DNA from 3 places in the Kosakonia sacchari SP1 genome. Region 3 is predicted to be linked to each of the others. Evidence: predicted binding sites of a transcription regulator. Region 3 holds the regulator's gene; each other region holds the start of a gene.

Region 1 (7,612 bases), 2.1 Mb from region 3:
TTCATGCGCGGCTCACCAGTCAGCACAATATTGTTCTCGCCAAGGCACAGCGCAGCGGCCAACGGACGCATGGCGGTTCCAGCGTTACCCAGAAACAGTTCCAGTTTTTTTGTTGAGTGCAGCGGGCCGCCAACACCCGTCACTTCACAACGGGTGCGATCGGCAGACAACGTGTAATGAACCCCCAGCGCGCTGAGGGCATTGAGCATGTGGCGCACATCATCACTGTCCAGCAGGTTAGTCAGAACAGTCGTGCCACGCGCGAATGCGGCCAGCAACAAGGCGCGGTTGGAGACACTCTTTGAACCAGGCAGATTGATGGTGCCATCTACTCGCGCGATGGGTTGTAACGTCAGGGATTCCATGAAACTTCACTCTCAACAAACAGAATAAAACCCCCGCAGTCAGACTACGGGGGTACGTCAAAACAGGGTGATTAACCGTGGCGGCGTTCGAAATCGACCATAAAGTCAGTGAGCGCCTGTACGCCAGCCAGCGGCATCGCATTATAGATAGAGGCGCGCATCCCACCGACAACACGGTGGCCTTTCAGCGCGTGCAGACCCGCAGCGAACGACTCCTCAAGGAAGACTTTATCGAGCGCGCTGTCTGCTAACTGGAACGGTACGTTCATTCGCGAACGGTTCGCTTTCGCCACGTCGTTGCGGTAGAAATCGCTGTTGTCGATCACACCGTATAACAGGTCGGCTTTTTGCTGGTTGATTTTGTCCATTGCCGCCACGCCGCCTTGTTTTTTCAGCCACTTAAACACTAGCCCGGAGAGATACCAGGCAAAGGTCGGCGGCGTGTTAAACATCGAGTCGTTTTCGTTCAGCACGGTGTAATCAAGGATCGACGGGCAAGTCTGATGCGCTTTACCCAGCAGATCTTCGCGCACAATCACCAGCGTCAAACCCGCTGGCCCGATATTTTTCTGCGCGCCTGCGTAGATCACACCAAAGCGGCTTACGTCAATCTGGCGAGAGAGAATAGTTGAGGAAAAATCAGCGGCAACGACTACATCACCGAAGTCCGGTGTTTCATCGATCGCAATACCGTCGATCGTTTCGTTCGGACAGTAGTGCAGATAGGCCGCATTATCGCTCAGTTGCCAGTCGCGCATCGGTTTCACCGCACGCAGACCATCAACAGTGATTTTGGCGTCAATAACGTTCGGTGAGCAGTATTTTTTCGCTTCTTTTACCGCACTCGCCGCCCAGTAGCCCGCATCAACGTAATCAGCGGTGGTTTTATCGCCCAGCAAGTTCAGCGGAACGCCCGCAAACTGGCCGCGACCGCCGCCGTGACAGAACAGAACCTTATAGTTAGAGGGAATATTCAGCAGGTCGCGAAAATCCTTTTCTGCTTCTTCCGCCACGTGGATAAACTCTTTACCACGATGGCTAATTTCCATCACCGACGTTCCAAGACCTTGCCAGTCGCACAGCTCTTGTTGCGCTTGTTTGAGCACATCTGCCGGTAATACTGCCGGGCCAGAACTAAAATTAAAGACCTGAGTCATTTCCCCTCACCACGCTATAAAGCAATAAGTTATTCCTGTGACATCGGTTTTATCATTCAGCGCTACGCGCCGCAACGGGTAATGGACGCCAGTGGCAAGATGTGCGCTAACTCACATAGCAGAAAGTGTTGTTTGCTCAACGCAGACCCGATAAAAACGCTGTTATGTCACGCGAACAGCCCGGCTTGCCTTCGACCATTCCGGATTTGCACAACGCGGGCAAGATTGCTTTTCCCCTTTTTGCATGGCGACGATTTTACTGCAGCGGACACAAACATAGTCCCCCGCCTCGGGAACCGTCGTGAAACGCTCATTGCATCCTTCAGGCAAAATACACAACCCGGGTTTCACCTCATCGTCCGGGAAGTAGTAAACACTGATTTGACCGTTGGTTTCCATTATTGCCAGACGAATCTGTCCGAGTTGTTCCACGCCATTCAAACGTAGCTCCATAAAGAACTCGAACTCGGTCATGTTCTCCGCATGCAGTTTGTCCCATGCCAATTCGCCGTTTTCGACAATGACAACCGGTTTGCCTTCCAGCAAATCTTCCAGTTTTTCGCTGTGCGACATCAACCACATCACAAACCGATAGAGCAACGCTAAAGTGATAAAAACCACCAGCACCGGCAGCATTGGCACATCATCGTAAAAAGCGACATCCCCGGCGGCCGACCCCAATGTCAGGATTATCAGCACTTCAAACAGGGACATCTGGCGTACGCCGCGTCGCCCGGTGATTTTGAGAAATAAAAAGACCAAAACAAAGGTGTAAAGACTACGCAGTGCGACTTCCCCGAGAAAATCAAGAGGGACCTTGTCGAGCGCCATACGATGCAGATCAAACGCTTTCATTTTTTATGCCTGAACAGTTCGTTACTTTTCTTAATCATAGCCAGAAGTTTTATTTTCGTCGGTCAGACGTGGAAGATAGCGTCAGTCACGCAAAACCCGTATCATTGCGCGCTTTACGTACGAAAAAAGTGACCGCCATGACTCAAACATTTATTCCCGGCAAAGACGCCGCGCTGGAAGATTCCATCGCCCGCTTCCAGCAAAAGCTCACCGATCTCGGCTTTAACATCGAAGAGGCCTCATGGCTGAACCCGGTGCCAAACGTCTGGTCTGTACATATTCGCGATAAAGAGTGCGCGCTGTGCTTCACCAACGGCAAAGGCGCGACCAAAAAAGCTGCGCTGGCCTCTGCACTGGGCGAGTATTTCGAGCGTCTGTCCACCAACTACTTCTTCGCTGATTTCTGGCTGGGTGATGAAATCGCACAAGGTCCATTCGTTCATTACCCGAATGAGAAATGGTTCCCGCTGCCGGAAGATGACTCCCTGCCGGAAGGCATTCTGGATGCGCGTCTGCGCGCCTACTACGACCCGCAGAACGAACTGGCTGCCGGGATGCTCGTTGATCTGCAATCCGGCAACGATGAGCGCGGTATCTGCGCCCTGCCGTTTACCCGCCAGTCTGATGAGCAGACGGTTTATATCCCGATGAATATCGTCGGCAACTTATACGTTTCTAACGGTATGTCCGCCGGGAACACGCGCAATGAAGCCCGCGTGCAGGGGCTGTCCGAAGTGTTCGAACGCCATATTAAAAATCGCATTATTGCCGAGAGCATCAGCCTGCCAGAAATTCCGCAGGATGTACTGGCGCGCTATCCAGGCGTTGTCGAAGCGATTGCTAAACTGGAAGCGGAAGGTTTCCCGATCTTCGCTTACGACGGTTCGCTGGGCGGTAAATATCCGGTTATCTGCGTTGTCCTGTTCAACCCGGCTAACGGCACCTGTTTTGCCTCTTTTGGTGCACATCCTGATTTCGGCGTGGCGCTTGAGCGTACCGTTACCGAGCTGCTGCAAGGCCGCGGGTTGAAAGATCTGGATGTGTTCACACCGCCAACCTTTGATGATGAAGAAGTGGCCGAGCATGCCAACCTCGAAACGCACTTTATCGACTCCAGCGGTTTGATCTCATGGGACCTGTTCAAGCAAGATGCCGATTATCCGTTTGTTGACTGGAGCTTCGCTGGCACGACGGAAGAAGAGTTTGCCACACTTATGGCTATCTTTAAGGCGGAAGATAAAGAAGTCTACATTGTCGATTATGAACATCTGGGCGTTTACGCCTGCCGTATCCTGGTGCCTGGCATGTCCGATATTTATCCGGCGGAAGATCTGTGGCTGGCGAACAACACCATGGGCAGCCATTTGCGCGAAACCATCCTCTCTTTACCTGGCAGTGAATGGGAAAAAGAGGAGTACCTCAACCTGATTTCACAGCTTGATGACGAAGGTCATGATGACTTCACCCGCGTTCGTGAACTGTTGGGTCTGGCGACCGGCAAAGACAATGGCTGGTACACGCTGCGCATTGGTGAACTAAAAGCGATGCTGGCGCTGGCAGGCGGCGATTTGGATCAGGCATTGGCCTGGACTGAATGGACGATGGAATTCAACGCCTCGATCTTTAGCGCCGAAAGGGCCAACTACTACCGCTGCCTGCAGACATTATTGTTACTGGCGCAGGAAGAGGATCGCGAGCCGCTGCAATACCTGAATGCATTCGTACGTATGTATGGTGCGCAAGCGGTTGAAGCCGCCAGCGCCGCGTTAAGCGGTGAAGCACCGTTCTACGATCTCCAGCCTGCAGACGGTTCGCTGAAAGCCTTCTCCGCACACCAGTCTTTGTTAGCGGCTTACGAAAAATTACAACGAGCTAAACGTACGTTCTGGTCGAAATAACGACAAGTAGTACGACAATATGTAGGCTTAATGAACGGTCTACGCTATATTACGGGGCAATTTCATTGCCCCTTTTTATTTATTATTTGGCGATGACAACCATATGTAATATTAAAGTTAAATATGGGTAAATATAATTATCCATTAAAACTAATATTGTTACTTATTATGGTGATTACTCCATTTTAATTAACTGTTGTTTGGGAGACCGCATAAAAAAATTCAACTCATTTTGTAATTCTTAAACTTTATTTTTATTATGATAATCAACAAGTTACTCCGCGATCGTAGAAAAACCATACGCTTTGCGGTCCTATAAGCCAGGCGAGATATGATCCATATCAAATTCTCTTCTATAATGCTTTGTTAGTATCTCGTCGCCGACTTAATAAAGAGAGAGTTAGTGTGAAAGCTGACAACCCTTTTGATCTTATTCTTCCAGCCGAGATGGCCAAAGTTGCCGAAGAAGCTGGTGTCTATAAAGCGACTAAACATCCGCTTAAGACTTTCTATCTTGCGATTACCGCAGGCGTGTTTATCTCCATTGCTTTCGTTTTCTACATCACCGCCACCACAGGTACCGGCGCAATGCCGTACGGTATTGCTAAACTTATCGGTGGTGTCTGCTTCTCCCTGGGGTTGATCCTTTGCATCATTTGCGGTGCCGATCTCTTTACTTCAACCGTACTGATTGTCGTGGCGAAAGCCAGTGGGCGTATTACCTGGGGGCAGTTGGCCCGCAACTGGATTAACGTCTATATCGGCAACCTGGTGGGTGCGCTGCTGTTTGTGTTGTTAATGTGGTTATCTGGCGAGTATATGGTCGCCAACGGCGGTTGGGGTTTAAATGTACTGCAAACCGCTGACCATAAGGTACATCACACGTTTGTCGAAGCAGTGGCGCTGGGTATTCTGGCTAACCTGATGGTGTGTATGGCCGTGTGGATGAGTTATTCCGGCCGCAGCCTGATGGATAAGGCCATGATTATGGTTCTGCCGGTGGCGATGTTTGTTGCCAGCGGTTTTGAACACAGTATTGCGAATATGTTTATGATCCCGATGGGTATTGTAATTCGCAACTTTGCAAGCCCGGAGTTCTGGACCGCCGTTGGCTCCAGCCCGGAAAGTTTCTCTCACCTGACCATTATGAATTTCATCACTGATAACCTGATCCCTGTAACAATCGGGAATATCATCGGTGGAGGATTATTAGTCGGGTTGACATACTGGGTCATTTACCTGCGTGGCAACGATCATCATTAATGGTTGTTTCAGGCAGTAAATAAAAAATCCACTTAAGAAGGTAGGTGTTACATGTCCGAGCTTAATGAAAAATTAGCCACAGCCTGGGAAGGTTTTGCGAAAGGCGACTGGCAGAAAGAAGTCAACGTACGTGACTTTATCCAGAAAAACTACACCCCGTACGAAGGCGATGAGTCCTTCCTGGCTGGCGCTACTGACGCGACCACCAAACTGTGGGACAAAGTCATGGAAGGCGTTAAACTGGAAAACCGCACCCATGCGCCAGTTGATTTTGACACCTCCATTGCATCAACCATCACTTCTCACGACGCTGGTTACATCAACAAATCGTTAGAGAAAATTGTTGGCCTGCAAACTGAAGCTCCGCTGAAACGCGCAATCATCCCGTTCGGCGGCATCAAAATGGTTGAAAGCTCCTGCAAAGCGTACAACCGCGAGCTGGATCCTGCTCTTAAAAAAATCTTCACCGAATACCGTAAAACCCATAACCAGGGTGTATTCGATGTTTACACCAAAGATATTCTGAACTGCCGTAAATCCGGTGTTCTGACTGGTCTGCCGGATGCTTACGGTCGTGGCCGTATCATCGGTGACTACCGTCGCGTTGCACTGTACGGTATCGACTACCTGATGAAAGACAAATACGCTCAGTTCCTGTCTCTGCAGTCTGACATGGAAAACGGCGTAAACCTGGAAGCGACTATCCGTCTGCGTGAAGAAATTGCTGAACAGCATCGCGCACTGGGTCAGATCAAAGAGATGGCAGCAAAATACGGTTGCGATATCTCTGGTCCGGCTACCAACGCTCAGGAAGCAATCCAGTGGACCTATTTCGGTTACCTGGCCGCTGTTAAGTCTCAGAACGGCGCTGCAATGTCCTTTGGTCGCGTATCCACCTTCCTGGACGTGTACATCGAACGTGACCTGAAAGCAGGTAAAATCACTGAGCAAGACGCTCAGGAAATGATTGACCACCTGGTCATGAAACTGCGTATGGTCCGCTTCCTGCGTACCCCTGAATATGATGAACTGTTCTCTGGCGACCCGATTTGGGCAACTGAATCTATCGGTGGTATGGGCGTTGATGGTCGTACGCTGGTTTCCAAAAACAGCTTCCGTTTCCTGAACACCCTGTACACCATGGGTCCGTCTCCGGAACCGAACATCACTGTTCTGTGGTCTGAAAAACTGCCGCTGAACTTCAAAAAATTTGCTGCGAAAGTCTCCATCGATACCTCTTCTCTGCAGTACGAGAACGATGATCTGATGCGTCCTGACTTCAACAACGACGACTACGCTATCGCTTGCTGCGTAAGCCCGATGGTTGTGGGTAAACAAATGCAGTTCTTCGGTGCTCGCGCTAACCTGGCGAAAACCATGCTGTATGCAATCAACGGCGGCGTTGATGAAAAACTGAAAATGCAGGTAGGTCCGAAATCTGAACCTATCAAAGGCGACGTTCTGAAGTTCGACGAAGTGATGGATCGTATGGATCACTTCATGGATTGGCTGGCTAAACAGTACGTCACCGCGCTGAACGTCATCCACTACATGCACGACAAATACAGCTACGAAGCTTCACTGATGGCGCTGCACGATCGTGACGTTATCCGTACCATGGCTTGCGGTATCGCTGGCTTGTCCGTAGCGGCTGACTCCCTGTCTGCTATCAAATACGCGAAAGTGAAACCGATTCGTGACGAAGACGGTCTGGCTATCGACTTCGAAATCGAAGGCGAATATCCGCAGTTTGGTAACAACGACGCTCGCGTTGATGATATGGCGGTTGACCTGGTTGAACGTTTCATGAAGAAAATTCAGAAACTGACCACTTACCGCAACGCTATCCCGACTCAGTCTGTTCTGACCATCACTTCTAACGTTGTGTACGGTAAGAAAACAGGTAACACCCCGGATGGCCGTCGCGCTGGTGCTCCGTTCGGACCGGGTGCTAACCCGATGCACGGTCGTGACCAGAAAGGTGCTGTTGCCTCTCTGACTTCCGTTGCTAAACTGCCGTTCGCTTACGCTAAAGATGGTATCTCTTACACCTTCTCTATCGTGCCGAATGCGC
Region 2 (7,612 bases), 1.3 Mb from region 3:
TTGGTCGAAACTCGAACCGCAGGAAGGGGTATTTAATTTCGCCTGGCTGGATGAGGTTATCGATAAATTATATGCCGCCGGTATCCATATATTTCTGGCAACGCCAAGCGGTGCGCGTCCGGCCTGGATGTCACAAAAATACCCGGAGGTGCTGCGGGTCGGGCGCGATCGCGTTCCGGCGCTGCACGGCGGGCGGCATAACCACTGCATGACGTCGCCGGTGTACCGGGAAAAAACGCTGAAAATCAATACGCTGCTGGCAGAGCGTTACGCAAACCATCCCGCGGTACTGGGCTGGCATATTTCGAATGAATATGGCGGCGAATGCCACTGCGCGCTATGTCAGGAGAAATTCCGCGGCTGGCTGAAAGCACGTTATCAGACGCTGGAAAACCTCAATCACGCCTGGTGGAGCGATTTCTGGAGCCACACCTACAGTGACTGGTCGCAGATCCAGTCACCGGCACCGCAGGGGGAAGTCTCCATTCACGGGCTGAACCTCGACTGGCGGCGTTTTAACACCGCGCAGGTCACCGATTTTTGCCGCCATGAAGTGGCCCCGCTGAAAGCCGCTAACGCACAACTGCCGGTGACCACCAATTTTATGGAGTATTTCTACGATTACGACTACTGGCAACTGGCTGAAGCAATTGATTTTATCTCCTGGGATAGCTACCCAATGTGGCACCGGGATAAAGACGAAACGGCGCTGGCCTGCTACACCGCCATGTATCACGACATGATGCGCACGCTGAAAGGCGGCAAACCCTTTGTGCTGATGGAATCCACACCGAGCGTCACCAACTGGCAGCCGACCAGCAAGCTGAAAAAGCCGGGAATGCACATTCTCTCCTCGCTGCAGGCGGTGGCGCACGGTGCCGATTCGGTGCAGTACTTCCAGTGGCGTAAAAGCCGTGGTTCGGTCGAGAAGTTCCATGGCGCGGTTATCGATCACGTCGGGCATCTGGATACGCGCGTGGGTCGTGAAGTCTGCGCGCTGGGCGACATGCTCAGCAAACTCACCCCGGTAATGGGATGCCGTACCGATGCCCGTGTGGCGATCATCTTCGATCAGCAGAACCGCTGGGCGCTGGATGACGCCGAAGGGCCGCGTAATAAAGGGCTGGAGTATGAAAAAACGATTAACGAGCACTATCGACCGTTCTGGGAAAAAGGCATTGCCGTGGATGTGATCAATGCCGATGCCGATCTCAGCCGTTATCAACTGGTGATTGCGCCGATGCTGTATATGGTGCGCGACGGTTTTGCCGAACGCGCAGAGGCGTTTGTCGCGGCGGGCGGTCATCTGGTGACCTCCTACTGGACCGGCGTGGTCAATGAGAGCGATCTCTGTTATCTCGGCGGTTTCCCTGGTCCGCTGCGCAAATTGCTTGGCATCTGGGCAGAAGAGATTGATTGCCTGGACGATAACGAGCGCAATCTGGTACAGGGACTGGCGGGGAATGAAGCCGGGTTACAGGGGCCGTATCAGGTGCGCCATCTGTGTGAGTTGATCCACACCGAGAGTGCGCAGGCGCTGGCAACTTACCGGGATGATTTCTACGTCGGTCGACCCGCCGTGACGGTCAATCATGTCGGTAAAGGTAAGGCCTGGCACGTTGCCTCACGCAACGATCTCGCCTTCCAGCGTGATTTCTTCGCCAACATTATTGATGAGCTGGCGCTGCCGCGCGCGTTGCAACACGATTTGCCGCCAGGCCTCGTTGCCACAGCGCGTACCGATGGCGAAAGCACCTTTGTCTTTATCCAGAACTTTAGCGCCCAACAGCAGGCGATAACGCTGCCTGGCGGCTATCAGGATTGTTTATCTGGTTCGTCGGTCAGCGGCGCGATGTCGCTCGCTCCCTGGGATTGCCGGGTTGTAAGCCGTAAAGCGTAAGTGAACCTTCCGCGCCTGCCCATTCGGGCAGGCGTTTTTTTATCTGCTGATTATCAGGAGACTATTATGGTGAGCCTTAAATCCTTCCTGCATTACTTCTCTGAATCGAAAAGCGCGACTGCAACGCCCATTAGCGAAGGGGAGTTACAGAAAATCCAGCGGCTGGCGCAAGCCTTTGGCGGCGCGCCGAATATTACGCATGTGGATGCCTGCTTAACCCGTTTACGCGTGACGGTAAACGATCTGGCTGTTGTCGATTCTCAGGCACTGCAAAATGAAGGGGCGTTGGGTGTAATTATTCTTGGCCAAGAAGTCCATGCTATTTTCGGTAAACAATCCGATGCGCTGCGTAAATTACTTGATGAACATTTCTCATCTCGCTAATAAATAAAAAAAGGGATACCTGCATGGGTATCCCGAAATAAAACAGTGGCAACTTTGCTCAGTTTGCGGAGATAAAGTAAATAATGATGTTACTCGTTAATACATACAACGTGGTGCATTATCTTTTTGCGACAACATAGTTTCCCGGTATTGACGTTTTGAAATAAAGCGCCACAGTAAACAAATACAGCCAACAAACAGATAACGTGGAGGGTAAAGTTTATTACCACCAGGCTTCAACCTGAACACCGAAATTCCAGGTGTTATTTTTTGTGCCATCTTCAAATGATTTCCCGTCTTCAGAATCATTTAAATAAGAAGCGAAAAGGCGTAACTCCGGACGCGACATAAATTCCGGGCCGTCCGCCAGACCGACGGCAAAAGTATATTTCTCGCCGCTCTGTTTGTAGTGAGTGCCGTTTTTATAATCATCTTTCTGGTAGAAGCCGCCGACTTCACCAATCAGGCGCACATAATTGGTGAGCTGATACTGAGCGCGGCCAACCAGCGAAACCAGACGTGTTTTGTCGGTGTATTCGGTAATGTCGTTGGCTGAACCGTATGTCAGCACGTGGTTCAGCGAGAACTTATCGGTAATCGGAATAAGACCGGTGTTAATCACACGATAGCCGCTGGCGTCATTAACGTAGTGCCACATGTCGTACCAACCGCCGCCCTGCGACACCATGTTCTGCGCCAGCCCTTTGTTGGCGTATTGCAGCACCAGCTTGTTGTAGCCGCCAAACATATCCTGGCTGATTTCACCGGTCACCATGACGCCATCATCGGCTTCATACAGGCCACCATACTGTTTCTGTTTTTTGGTCGGGTTTGGCATGGCGTAGTCGATGCCGAACTCGGTCCACGCGCCTGACCACGGTTTCCAGCCCGCGTAACGCAGGTCGATATAGTTGATGTTGACGTCGTTATCGTTATCCACGCGGTAATCGACATCGTTGGCGTCGCCACGGATCCACGCAACAGACACTGCGCCCGGGCCTAAGGTGTAGTTTTCAACACCTGCGCCGGAGCCGGAAATGTTCCAGTATTTAGTATCGATAATGTGCAGATCGTGGCGCTGGTAGTAACGTTTACCACCCCAGATCACCGCGTTGGGATCGTTAGGGATAAGCCCTTTGATTTGCAGGTTTAACTGGCGCAAACCAAATTGAGCGTCATCGCCAATGGTGGTTTCGTTGTCGTTGGAGCCGTCGGAAACCATGCTGACCATGGTGTCGAGGTAAAAGCTCACTTCGTCTTTTTTATACACTTCCGAGCCCAGTTCCACTTCCCCGTAGGTATCGGATTCGTTACCGAGGCGGCCGATCTTGTTTTTCTGCCACTCCACCTGTCCGCCATCGCCCGACACGCCTACGCCACCGCGCAGGTAACCGTGAAAGTCGATAGGCACAGATGAGGCGGCCAGGATGGATGGTGAAGTCAGCGCAGCGGCTAACGCAAGTGTGAGAGTGCGTAGCGTAGTGTTCATATCATTCCTCTTATTGTTTTGTATTACGTTCACATAAACGCTGTCATAAAATGCCTAAATGTAAAAACAGGCAAACTAACGATTGCGAATGTGTGATTAAGTGCAAATAAATCAGCGTTTTTTGTTACAGGTAGCGAATTCCTTCACAATGTTCGCTATTGTGAGCGTGATACTTATTTGGCAAAAAAGAGGCGAGGAAAAGTGTGGTGAGCGTTTTTTTAGATGGCCCCTGTTACAATCGGCGCATAACAACATAAGGAACCGGACCATGAAGTCTAAAAGTGCGACGTTAGAAGACGTTGCCCGCCATGCGGGTGTCTCCTATCAGACCGTGTCCAGGGTACTCAACAAATCTGCCAATGTATCCGAAGCCACGCGTCTCAAGGTTGAGAAATCCATAGAGTTATTGCGCTACGTACCCAACAGGCTGGCCCAACAACTGGTCGGTAAGCAGAGCCAGACTATTGGACTGGTGACCACTTCGCTGGCATTGCATGCGCCATCGCAGGTAGCGGCGGCGGTAAAACGCTATGCCAACCTTGATGGTTACCAGGTGCTGATCTCAATGATTGATGAGAACGTCAATCATGATATTCAGTCTGCGATCAACGAACTGAAATCACAGCTTGTCGATAAAGTGATTATCAACGTGCCGCTGGAGACCGAACAGGCGCAGCGCATCGCGTCTGACAACGATGATATTGTCTGCCTGTTTCTCGATGTTGACCCTTACAGTTCGGTGTTTAACGTTTCGTTTAACCCGGCGGACGGTACCCGTGCCAGCGTCAAACACCTGTACGATTTGGGACACCGGGAGATTGCTTTACTGGCCGGGCCGGAAAGTTCTGTCTCCGCGAAGCTGCGCCTGAAAAGCTGGATCGAAACCCTAAACGGCTATGGCCTGAAACCGGTGATGGTTTTTCACGGTAACTGGGACGCGCAGAGTGGTTACGCTGGTGCGCTACAGATGCTGCGCGAAACGCCAAACTTTACCGCCGTGTTGGTAGGTAACGACCAGATGGCGCTGGGCGTATTAAGCGCGTTTCATCAGCACCAGGTGGCGATCCCCGGTGAGAAATCGGTCATCGGTTATGATGACACCTACGAAAGCTCGTTCTTTTATCCGGCGCTGACCACCGTCTCGCTGGATCTCGATTTACAGGGTAAGGAAGCGGTTCGGCGGCTACTCGACAGCGGTCACGGCGATGCCACTCGCAGCTCTTCGGTACTGCCCGCACGGCTTATTGTGCGCCACTCAACAGGGGCTCTGCAGGCGCAGGACACCAACCTGCAAGAGATCGCCCAGCAGCTGCAAGCCATTGCGCACAAATTGTGGAAATGATCGCGCGTTAATGTCACCTGTCATCCGGCATCAGTGCCGGGTGACATCACCGCGCCGGTTCACTTTCCAATCCATTATTCCGCGTTTTATCCATGTATATCATTTTGGCCTTGCGCTGAGTCTGCATTTATTTTCGGATTTTTAATTTTATTAATTAACACAAAAATAACAGACAACTTGTTAATATTTCTCACTTCATTGAGCGAAATAAACGACGAGTAAAAAATGGTCTTGCCTGGTAACTGTCCAGCAGTTTGCTGTTAAGATAACTTGTGCACGAGGGTTAACGCCGACGTTTTCGGGTAAATGTAATTAAGCGTTTACTTAATCGAAAAATACCTTGTGATCTTAGCGGTAACAGTAAGCTGGATATATTTAATATTTTAAGTTCGGTGCGTTATTTTCTGTGTAATAGCGTTTTGTTTTATCTGTTCCATTAATTTATCTTCCGTGGTTGTCACGAATTGTTCAGTTGGTGTAGTGGTGCGTCTGCATTAGGTGTGGGTGTTGCCCGTATTTTACCGAAATAAATTACAGGAACGCTTATTTTAAATATAAGGGAGTTCTCTATGGAAAGGATTGTTAAACCTAATTCAGGGAAGTTAGGACGGCAATTCGCTGCACCCTCTAAACTGGATATGACGCGCTACCCCTCATCCGGTTTAAATAGCGTGCCGAATATGAAAACCACGCTTACGCGCCTTTCCTGCGCAGTAAGACTTACCTTTCCAGTGTTGTTGTTTTTTACGGGCATTCCGGGTGTTATGGCCGTAAATATTACGCAAAATACGCTTTACGATAAGCCGGTTAACGATATTACCGATGGCCTTAAGTTCGATCCGAATAGTGTCCTGGAAATTACCGCTGGAGCCGGTACCGTCAATATTACTAATGGCTCAGGTCCGTATGCAGTAGAGATGGACAGTGCTTATTTATGGTTACATGGCGGTTCGCTTAATGGCGCGGGCGATCTGCTTTTGAAGGGGCAGTCGCACATTCAGTTCGGCGGGGCGCAAATCGGTGATGCCCCCGCATTGACAAACGGTTATGGCGGCACACTCTCGTTTGGCAACCTTGTAACCAGCACCGGTGCTGGCACGTCAACGTCTATTAATATTGATGATGCGCAGTCGGTAATCGTGGCGAACAGCATCAACCTGCAGTCTGAAACAAGCCAGTACCTCCAGACCGGCGGCACGACCACGGTGGCGCATGATATGTCAATTCTGCCCAGTGGTGGCGCGGCGAGTGGCGGGTTATCGGTCAGCGGTTCCGCGATTCTCAATGTGGGCGATAATCTCACCGCCAATCTCGCAGACAGTGTCATGGGGGTGCATATTGCCGATGGCGCAATCGTCAATGTTGGCGGTGATTTTACACTCTCTAATGAGAGAACCCTTTATGATATCAATGCGACTGCGAATAATGCGCTAATTCGCAATGCGGACGTGCATGTTAAAGGCGACATGAACCTTAATGGCATGCATGCTGGCGATACGGCGTTGCAAATACATGGCGGTTCTTCCGCACACCACGTGGTTATTGATGGGAATATCAATCTCAATGCCTCGGTTGCCGGGAATAACATGAAAACGGTACTCGGTAATAACGCCTGGGTGGATGTGGAAAATAACATTGCACTTAACAGTGTATCTGGCGCAAATAACACCCTTTACATTGGTAATGTGTTAACTAATGAGAGAAATCATATTGATGCAAGTCGCATTGTTATGAGTGGGATGGGCGATAATAAAGTTATCTTTAATAACTCATACTCAACGCAATCGAATGATGATGGCTATGTTTTTAATATGCAAATATTGGGTGAGGGCAGTGTCGAATATCAGTCTGGCCATACTACGCTGGGTCTGGAGTCTGATTATAGCGGTGATACGCTAATTAGCGGCGGTTTGGTCACGATTAACCATACGAAAGCGCTGGGATCAAATACGATAACAATTAATACTGATGCTAATGACGCGACGAAGGGTCTGGAAATTGCCGGGATGGATCACTATGCCTTCACTAATAAAATGATCGGCACGGGCATGACGACGGTGTCAGGCGATGTGATCATTTTTATTAATAAAAACACGTATGCCGGAACGTGGAATATCACCGGAAAAGCAGCAGCCAGCAGGGATTTATTATTCAGTGACAATGCCTTTGGTTCGGGGACGATGAATATTGCTGCGAACGGGGAATTTACTGCGCAAACCGACGCTGCTTTCGAATTTAATAATCACCTGACCGGTACGGGCGACTTTATCGCCGATAATAACCATAACTCATTTAATTTTACCGCTAATGTCGGGCGTGATTTTTCCGGCGATGTCTATCTCAGGAATAATGATTTTCTGCTGGGTGGGGTCAATACCGCCGCGCTCACCCAGGCCATACTGCATGTTGAAAACGGCAACACCACCGTTGGCACAGGCACCCAGTCGATTGGCGGCCTGGCTTTCAACGGCGGCACCATGGTATTTGGCGATGTCGG
Region 3 (7,612 bases):
GGCGAAAGTGGTCAACGGTTAAGGCGGCGGTTAAGCCAGATGCCGTGATGCGGGCGCTGACGCCATGCTACCGACGAAATGGTATGCATGGTGTTCAGGTGCCCAATAATCCGCTGTAAATGCTGCTCCAGTGTGCTCATTGGCCCATGCGTTAATGTTTCCGGGGCTTCGAGAATATTCACATCTCCGGATCCTCCCGGCCCGTCATACTCCAGCCGCTGCTGGCAGCGCTGCAGGGCAATTTCGCAGGATTGCAAATAACGTTGCGCCAGTTCCGGCGTCAACATCGTATGTTCGCGCGCCAGCGTCGTCATCGCATTGATATGCTCAACAATAAACTGGCTGTGCGTTACCCACAGTTTCATATCTTCCAGATAACGCGTATTGAATCCCGGTTCCTGCATCGCCTGGTTTAGCGAGTTGAACAGGGCGTTATGCGCCTGGTTCACGCGCATTCGCTGCCAGGCAAGCGGTGTGGGCTGCGGGTTATCGCTTAAGATCAGGCGAATCGCTTCCTGATCTGTTTCCAGCGCATCGTGCGCATTCTGTCGCAGTAAGCCACTTTGCCACTGCGGCCACAGCCAGACCATGCCGCCGAAGGCAATCAGGCAACCAATCAACGTATCTATAAGGCGGGCGACAATAAACTCCTCACCATTTAGTGTCAGCAGCTGCAAGGTGTAGACGGCGGTAATGGTAAAACCCACCATCGCCCAGCCGTAGTTTTTCCGAATAATGAGATAACTGACCAGCGTAATCATCAGCATCGCCGCCAGCGTAAAACCGAGTGGAACATGAAAATGCAGCGTCGCCCCGGCAATCACCAGCCCGGCAATGGTGCCTGCCGCCCGGTGGACAATGCGAACGCGCGTTGCGCCATAACCGTTTTGCGTGACAAACATCACCGTCATCATGATCCAGTAGGGTTTCGGTAAATGCAGGGCGCTGCCCATCAGGCTGGCGATACTGAGCATGACGCTGATTCGCGCGGCATTCCGCAGCGCCGCAGATTTCAGTGATAAATAGCTTTTCAGCGCCGGGAAAAGGGGCAAGCGCCGCTGCTTTTCCGCCATCAGATCGCGGGCATAGAGCGGGCGCTGAGTGCGCAAGACGCGCGCGATACGGCTAAAATGCCAGGCGCAAAACTGCCCAACCGGGTTATCCGGGTGCTGGCGGGCGATTTTTTCCAGCGCGCCAATCTGCTTATCCATGTTGAAGCGCGTGGGATAGCGGTGATAGAGAATGTCGTCTGCCAGCACGCGCAGACGAGCGGCAACGGTTTGTGCGTTCCAGCGGATCACCTGCTCGGCATGGGTTTGTTCCACCAGTTTTTGCACTTCTTCCGGCTGATGCAAACTCACCGAAATGTGCTCTTGCAGATCCAGCCCTACCTGGAAAACCCGCAGTAGCCGTTTGTAATCGTTGTGTTTATTGGCGGCCAGCATATGCAGTTGTTGATAGCACTGGCTTATCATATCCACCGCTTTTTGCTGGCGGGCAAGCAAAGGCGGCAGGGCTTTTTCCGGGTCGGCATGCTGCGTCAGCAAGCTGTATTTCGCCTCGCAGTAGTCTGCCAGTTGCCGGTAGAGCAGGCTGAGAGATTCGCGCAGCGGTTGCTCTCGCCACATCCAGAACCAGAACCAGTTGAACAGCCCGTACCACAACGTGCCCAGCGCATAGATAAGCAGCGGCTCCCATACCGGCATGTTACCGGCAAGGCTGAGCGTAAAGATGGCGGCAATGAGCGAAGCCGGGAGCAGACGGCCGTGCAGTGCGCTGATTTCGGCGGTTACGCCTAAAACCAGCGTCAGCCCGGTGAGGATCAGCGGCAATGGAAGATCTTTCGCCAGCAGTAATTGCACCGCCAGGCTGCTGCCGGCAAACAGGGTTCCGCCAATGATCAGGCGTTTGAAAAAACGTTTATGTGGCGTATCAAGCCCGGCAATGTTGCAGCAGGCGGGAACGAGGGAAAACAGCAGACCTTGTTGTAGATGACCCGAAACCAGACCAATGGCCACAGGTAAACATAACACCAGCGTTTGTCGCAGTGCGTAGTTGATTTCGGGGTGATAAATCAGCCTGCGCCACATGAGGGAAGAAAAACGACGCAGCGCGTAAGCTGCGCCGTTTTACAGATTAACGCGTTCCGTATACGACGATGGTTTTACCGTGGGCGGAGATCAGGTTCTGATCTTCGAGCATTTTGAGAATGCGGCCCACAGTTTCACGGGAACAACCGACGATCTGACCAATTTCCTGGCGAGTAATTTTAATTTGCATGCCGTCCGGATGGGTCATTGCGTCTGGCTGTTTCGCCAGGTTTAACAGCGTTTGCGCGATACGGCCGGTTACGTCCAGGAAGGCGAGGTTACCCACTTTTTCTGAAGTGACCTGCAGGCGGCGCGCCATTTGCGAGGAAAGACGCATCAGGATATCCGGGTTAACCTGGATTAACTGACGGAATTTTTTGTACGAGATTTCAGCCACTTCACAGGCAGTTTTAGCGCGTACCCATGCACTGCGCTCCTGACCCTCTTCGAACAGGCCCAGTTCACCGATAAAATCTCCCTGGTTCAGGTAAGAGAGGATCATCTCTTTACCTTCTTCATCCTTGATCAGCACTGCCACTGAGCCTTTAACGATGTAATACAGCGTTTCCGCTTTTTCACCCTGGTGAATCAGCGTGCTCTTCGACGGGTACTTATGAATGTGGCAATGAGACAAGAACCATTCAAGCGTCGGGTCTGTTTGTGGTTTGCCAAGCACCATGCGCGATTATCCTCTGTTATAAGCTGTCTCAGACACAGGATGAGCCCCTACGTCTGGGGTTGCAATCTAAGCTTCCCGCATCCAGGGAAGCGGACCGTCAGCGTCATCTGCGGTCTCTAAAGTATGATGTCATGCATACATGCGTAACATCCATTTATCTCTGTAGCATCCAGAGTGTTTTAGCATAGCTTTTACCGCCTGTCTCCTGGTGTCTCGCTTCAGCATGACGCAGGTCGCCTTCCGTTGCGAGTTTTGTTATGTACGCGTAATCTGTAAAGAAAATTGCCACTCCGGAGTGAAGAAAATGCAGGCACGTGTGAAATGGGTTGAAGGGTTAACGTTCCTTGGCGAGTCCGCATCGGGCCACCAAATCCTGATGGACGGTAACTCCGGCGACAAAGCGCCAAGCCCGATGGAAATGGTGCTGATGGCGGCGGGCGGATGCAGCGCCATTGATGTGGTTTCTATTTTGCAAAAAGGGCGTCATGACGTGACCGACTGCGAAGTGAAGCTGACTTCAGAGCGTCGCGAAGAAGCGCCGCGCCTGTTTACCCACATCAATTTGCACTTTATCGTCAGCGGTAAAGATCTGAAGGATGCGGCGGTTTCCCGCGCGGTGGATTTATCCGCGGAGAAGTATTGCTCCGTGGCCTTGATGCTCGAAAAAGCGGTGAAGATCACCCACTCTTACGAAGTTATCGAAGCCTGATGCGAAAAGCCCGGCGGCACGTGGCTGACCGGGCTTTCTGCATTATTTGATCTTTTTGCCTTCCATCAGCCGTTGCACCAGCGGCGTCATAATCAGCTCCATCGCCAGCCCCATTTTTCCGCCAGGTACCACCAGCGTATCCATATGCGAGATAAACGAGCCTTGCAACATCGCCAGTAACCACGGGTAATCAATCCCTTCCAGATTACGGAAGTGGATCACCACAAAACTCTCGTCCAGTGAAGGAATGCCTTTCGCGGCAAACGGATTGGACGTATCCACCGTTGGCACGCGCTGGAAGTTAATGTGCGTACGGGAAAACTGCGGCGTAATAAAATTGATGTAATCCTCCATCGAACGCACGACAGAATCCATTACCGCTTCACGCGAATGCCCGCGCTCGCTGGTATCGCGGACAAGTTTTTGAATCCATTCCAGGTTGACGATCGGCACCACGCCCACCAGCAAATCCACATGACGCGCGACATCGTTTTGCGGCGTCACCACGCCGCCGTGCAGACCTTCATAAAACAGCACATCGGTTGGCTCCGGCAGCGGTTGCCACGGCGTAAACGTGCCCGGCACCTGGTTCCAGGGAACGGCTTCATCGTAGGTATGCAGGTATTTGCGCGCCTGGCCTTTGCCGGTTTGACCATATTCGCTAAACGTCTGTTCCAGAAGGCCAAAATCATTGGCTTCCGGGCCAAAATAGCTGATATGCCGCCCAAGATCGCGGGCCTTACGGATAGCCATATCCATTTCCGGACGGGTATAGCGATGGAAGCTGTCACCTTCCACTTCTGCCGCGTGCATATTGAGCTGGGCGAAGATCTTACGAAAGGCGAGGCTGGTGGTGGTGGTTCCCGCGCCGCTGGAGCCTGTAACGGCGATAACCGGATGTTTGGCGGACATAGCAACTCCCTGAATAAACGATTATTTCAGTATAGCCAGCCGCCATGTACCTGTTCAGTCGTGGAACTGCCCGCGCGGCATTATATTGACCGTCTCGTGCAGTTCCGACCACACCAGTACGGCTTCGCCGCGTTGCAGCTGCCGTTTAACGTCGGCGACCTTTTGCTCAAGTGAACGCTCATGTTCACCATAATCAGTGCCTTCGCGCAAGACAAAGCTCTCAATCAGATTGTCCAACGTCTGCGCATCAATCTCTTGCCAGGGAATAATCATCGTCTTTCCAGGTAAGCGGATAACCAGTCCGGAATGCGTTTTTCCAGCCACATTTCCGGGTGGCGCAAGGTTCCGCCAACAAACCCGACATGGCCGCCGTGTTCCGTCAGTTGGTACTCAATATTCGCCGGTAAATGCCCGGCATCAGGGATAACGTTGTGATCCATAAACGGGTCGTCTTTCGCGTGGATAATCAGCGTCGGTTTACGAATATCCGGCAAAACCGGCATTGCGCTACAGCGGCGATAGTAATCCAGCGCGTCGGCAAAACCGTGGATTTTCGCGGTGATCAGATCGTCGAATTCGCGAATACGGCGCAGCTTACGCAGCGCAGGCAAGGTAGTTGGCAGCGAACCAGGATAAGCGCGTAATTTGCGCGCGGCGTTCGCTTTCAGCAAATTCAACAAGTAGCGCTGATAAACGCGGGAAAATCCCTTATCCATATGATAACTGCAAGCTTCCAGCACCAACGGAGCTGAGACAATCACCGCTGCATCGACGGGCAAATTGTCATCGGCTTTTGCCAGCAAACAACCGAGCATGTTCCCACCGAGCGAATAACCCACCGCTGCGGTTGGCGCGGGCCCAAATTCCTGATGTAACCAGCGCAAGAACCAGGTGCCATCTTCGGTTTCACCCGAGTGATAAATGCGGTTCAGGCGATTCGGGATGCCGCTACAGCCGCGAAAATGCATCACCACGCCAAGCCAGCCGCGCTGCTTCGCCGCATGCACCAGACCGTGCGCGTAAGGGCTGTGCAGGCTGCCCTCCAGCCCATGAAACACCACCAGCCGCGGTTTATGTTTCGCCTGATTCGGCTCTTCGCTCCAGGCCAAATCAACAAAGTCACCATCCGGCAGCTCAAGGCGCTGCCACCAGGGTTCAAACTGGAGACGTCGACGTAAAATGCGTGGCAGCATCGTTTGTAGATGCGGATTACGCGCACCAGGCATTGGATGAAAGTTAAGCGAGTCTCCCTGATTTTCAAGGAAATTTGCAGGTGTAATATCTGCCATCTTGTCAATAAACGTAAGTAAATAGACGATTATTATACTTGTTAATAAATGGGCTGTTTAATACTTTGCTGCTGTTGTACCGTATATGCCTTTGCAGTCGGCCCGATAACTTTCTAAGAAATCTATTACTTTCATTGGATTACTGCCGTCTGCTTTTAAATCATTGAGGATGTATTAGATGACAGACAATACCTCGCGTGACCTTGCAGCGTCACCGTCCCTGGGCCAAACCATTAACGACTTACCCGGTAGTAAAGATTTAACGCCAGCCGAGCAGACGCAAATCCAAAATATTGTCGACGAGATTAATATTAACGACCCGGTGTTCTCGCTCTCTTTTGGCGCGAAAACTATGAATAGCATCTCGCAGTTCTCTGATTCGCTGATGCAAGAAGTCCGCGCAAAAGACGCGGGTGTTATCGGTGCGCAACTGACCGACTTGCTGATGAAAATCAAACAGGTAGATATCAGTCATTTTGAGCAGAAACCGGGCTTTCTTGCCTCGCTTCCGCTGCTGGGTTCGCTGTTTAATCGTATTGAGCGCACCATGCTGGAGTATCAGACGCTGGCGAAGCAAGTCGATACCATCACCGAAAAACTCAATCAGGCAATGGTGGATCTGCTGCGAAATATCTCGGTACTGGAGATCCTCTTTGAACGTAACCGCGATGTTTTCCAACAAATCACGCTGCATCTCATTGCCGGTAAACAAAAACTTGATGAGATAAAACGGAATGAAGTGCCTGCATTACAAGCTCAGGCGTCAGATCCGATGAATGCACAGCGTCTGCGCGACCTGATGGAGGGGATCCAGCGCTTCGAACGTCGTCTGCATGATTTAATGTTGTCGCGCACCATCGCTATGCAAAGCGCCCCACAAATTCGTCTGATGCAAAGTAACAGCCAATCACTGGCGGAAAAGATCCAGAGCAGCATCCTTTCCACCATTCCTGTCTGGAAGAGCCAAATCGCGCTGTCACTGTCGCTTCAGACTCAGCGTCAGGCAGCGAAACTGCAAAAAGACGTTGCTGATACCACCAATGACCTACTGCGTCGCAATGCGGAAATGCTGCAAACCGGCACCCTGGAAACGGCGCGAGAAGTTGAGCGTTCTGTTGTCGATATCGAAACCCTGCGCGACGTGCAGACACGCCTACTCAATACCCTTGAAGAGTCAGTGAAAATTGCCTCTGATGCGCGCGAGCGTCGTGCAGAAGTAGAAAAAGAGCTGGTCACGATGGAAAACGAAATGCGCACTCGCCTGGCTGATATTGCCAGCAGCAAGGCCGCACAGCCGTAAGATAAACGGAATAAGTTATGTTACAGAAATTACTCCTCCCCTTTGATCACATACGTGATAGCCGATGGATGCGCGTTTTTTTCCATCTGTTCATTTTCATTCTGGCAATGATGTTTCCCTCCTTCTTTAGTGCCATACCTACAGACGTCCAGCCTACTTTGCTGGAGAACGCACAGTGGAAAGGCGCATTAAGTACGCTGTACTGGTTTGCGTTCATCATCTTATGCAGGGGGCTTCTTTACGATCGCTCCTCACTGGTTATGGGCATCATCGCCGGAACAATATGGTTATTCTTTGGCGATCCGGCAGCCATGCCCTTCTGGGCGGCAATAACAACGTTGGTTTTTCATTTTTGCCGAAGCCGACACAGCCTCATGAATGTTCATGGGTGGTATCTTTTCATCGGTGTACTCATGTTTTTGTCCTACCAAAAACTTTTTGTTTTCAACGTTCCTCCCCTTTTCCTGATCCTGTATGGCTTGATGTTCGTCTCCCTCTTTTTAATAAAAAAATATGCGCAGTACATTGAAGTGCGTAACCAGCAGCGGCTCAAAATCAAACAAGCCCAGGTTAAGTTTGAAGAACAGCGTGAGCAGGAAGTAAAAAGTGCGTTGAGTAGGCAGATTTCTCGTC

The links. The regulator CRP, encoded in region 3, controls carbon source genes, mostly activating them, when cyclic AMP is high. The targets are predictions, from matches to a motif close to ATGTGANNNNNNTCACAT.
Positions count from the first base shown of each region.
Region 1: the regulator CRP is predicted to act here: its motif matches at 4,605-4,622, upstream of focA (formate transporter FocA).
Region 2: the regulator CRP is predicted to act here: its motif matches at 3,864-3,881, upstream of C813_RS31010 (maltoporin).

Region 1 covers NZ_CP007215.2:3,144,893-3,152,504, forward strand. The annotation lists gene aroA (3-phosphoshikimate 1-carboxyvinyltransferase) at 1-365, opposite strand, end outside; gene serC (3-phosphoserine/phosphohydroxythreonine transaminase) at 437-1,522, opposite strand; gene C813_RS37840 (DUF421 domain-containing protein) at 1,685-2,377, opposite strand; gene ycaO (30S ribosomal protein S12 methylthiotransferase accessory factor YcaO) at 2,515-4,275, shown strand; gene focA (formate transporter FocA) at 4,681-5,538, shown strand; gene pflB (formate C-acetyltransferase) at 5,590-7,612, shown strand, end outside.
Region 2 covers NZ_CP007215.2:1,686,243-1,693,854, forward strand. The annotation lists gene C813_RS31000 (beta-galactosidase) at 1-1,900, shown strand, start outside; gene C813_RS31005 (glucose PTS transporter subunit EIIB) at 1,967-2,284, shown strand; gene C813_RS31010 (maltoporin) at 2,508-3,773, opposite strand; gene C813_RS31015 (LacI family DNA-binding transcriptional regulator) at 4,042-5,115, shown strand; gene C813_RS31020 (autotransporter outer membrane beta-barrel domain-containing protein) at 5,880-7,612, shown strand, end outside.
Region 3 covers NZ_CP007215.2:390,105-397,716, forward strand. The annotation lists gene argD (bifunctional acetylornithine/succinyldiaminopimelate transaminase) at 1-22, shown strand, start outside; gene C813_RS24755 (YccS/YhfK family putative transporter) at 12-2,090, opposite strand; gene crp (cAMP-activated global transcriptional regulator CRP) at 2,137-2,769, opposite strand; gene C813_RS24765 (OsmC family protein) at 3,074-3,478, shown strand; gene C813_RS24770 (phosphoribulokinase) at 3,521-4,390, opposite strand; gene C813_RS24775 (YheU family protein) at 4,445-4,663, opposite strand; gene C813_RS24780 (hydrolase) at 4,660-5,679, opposite strand; gene C813_RS24785 (toxic anion resistance protein) at 5,858-6,979, shown strand; gene C813_RS24790 (hypothetical protein) at 6,997-7,612, shown strand, end outside.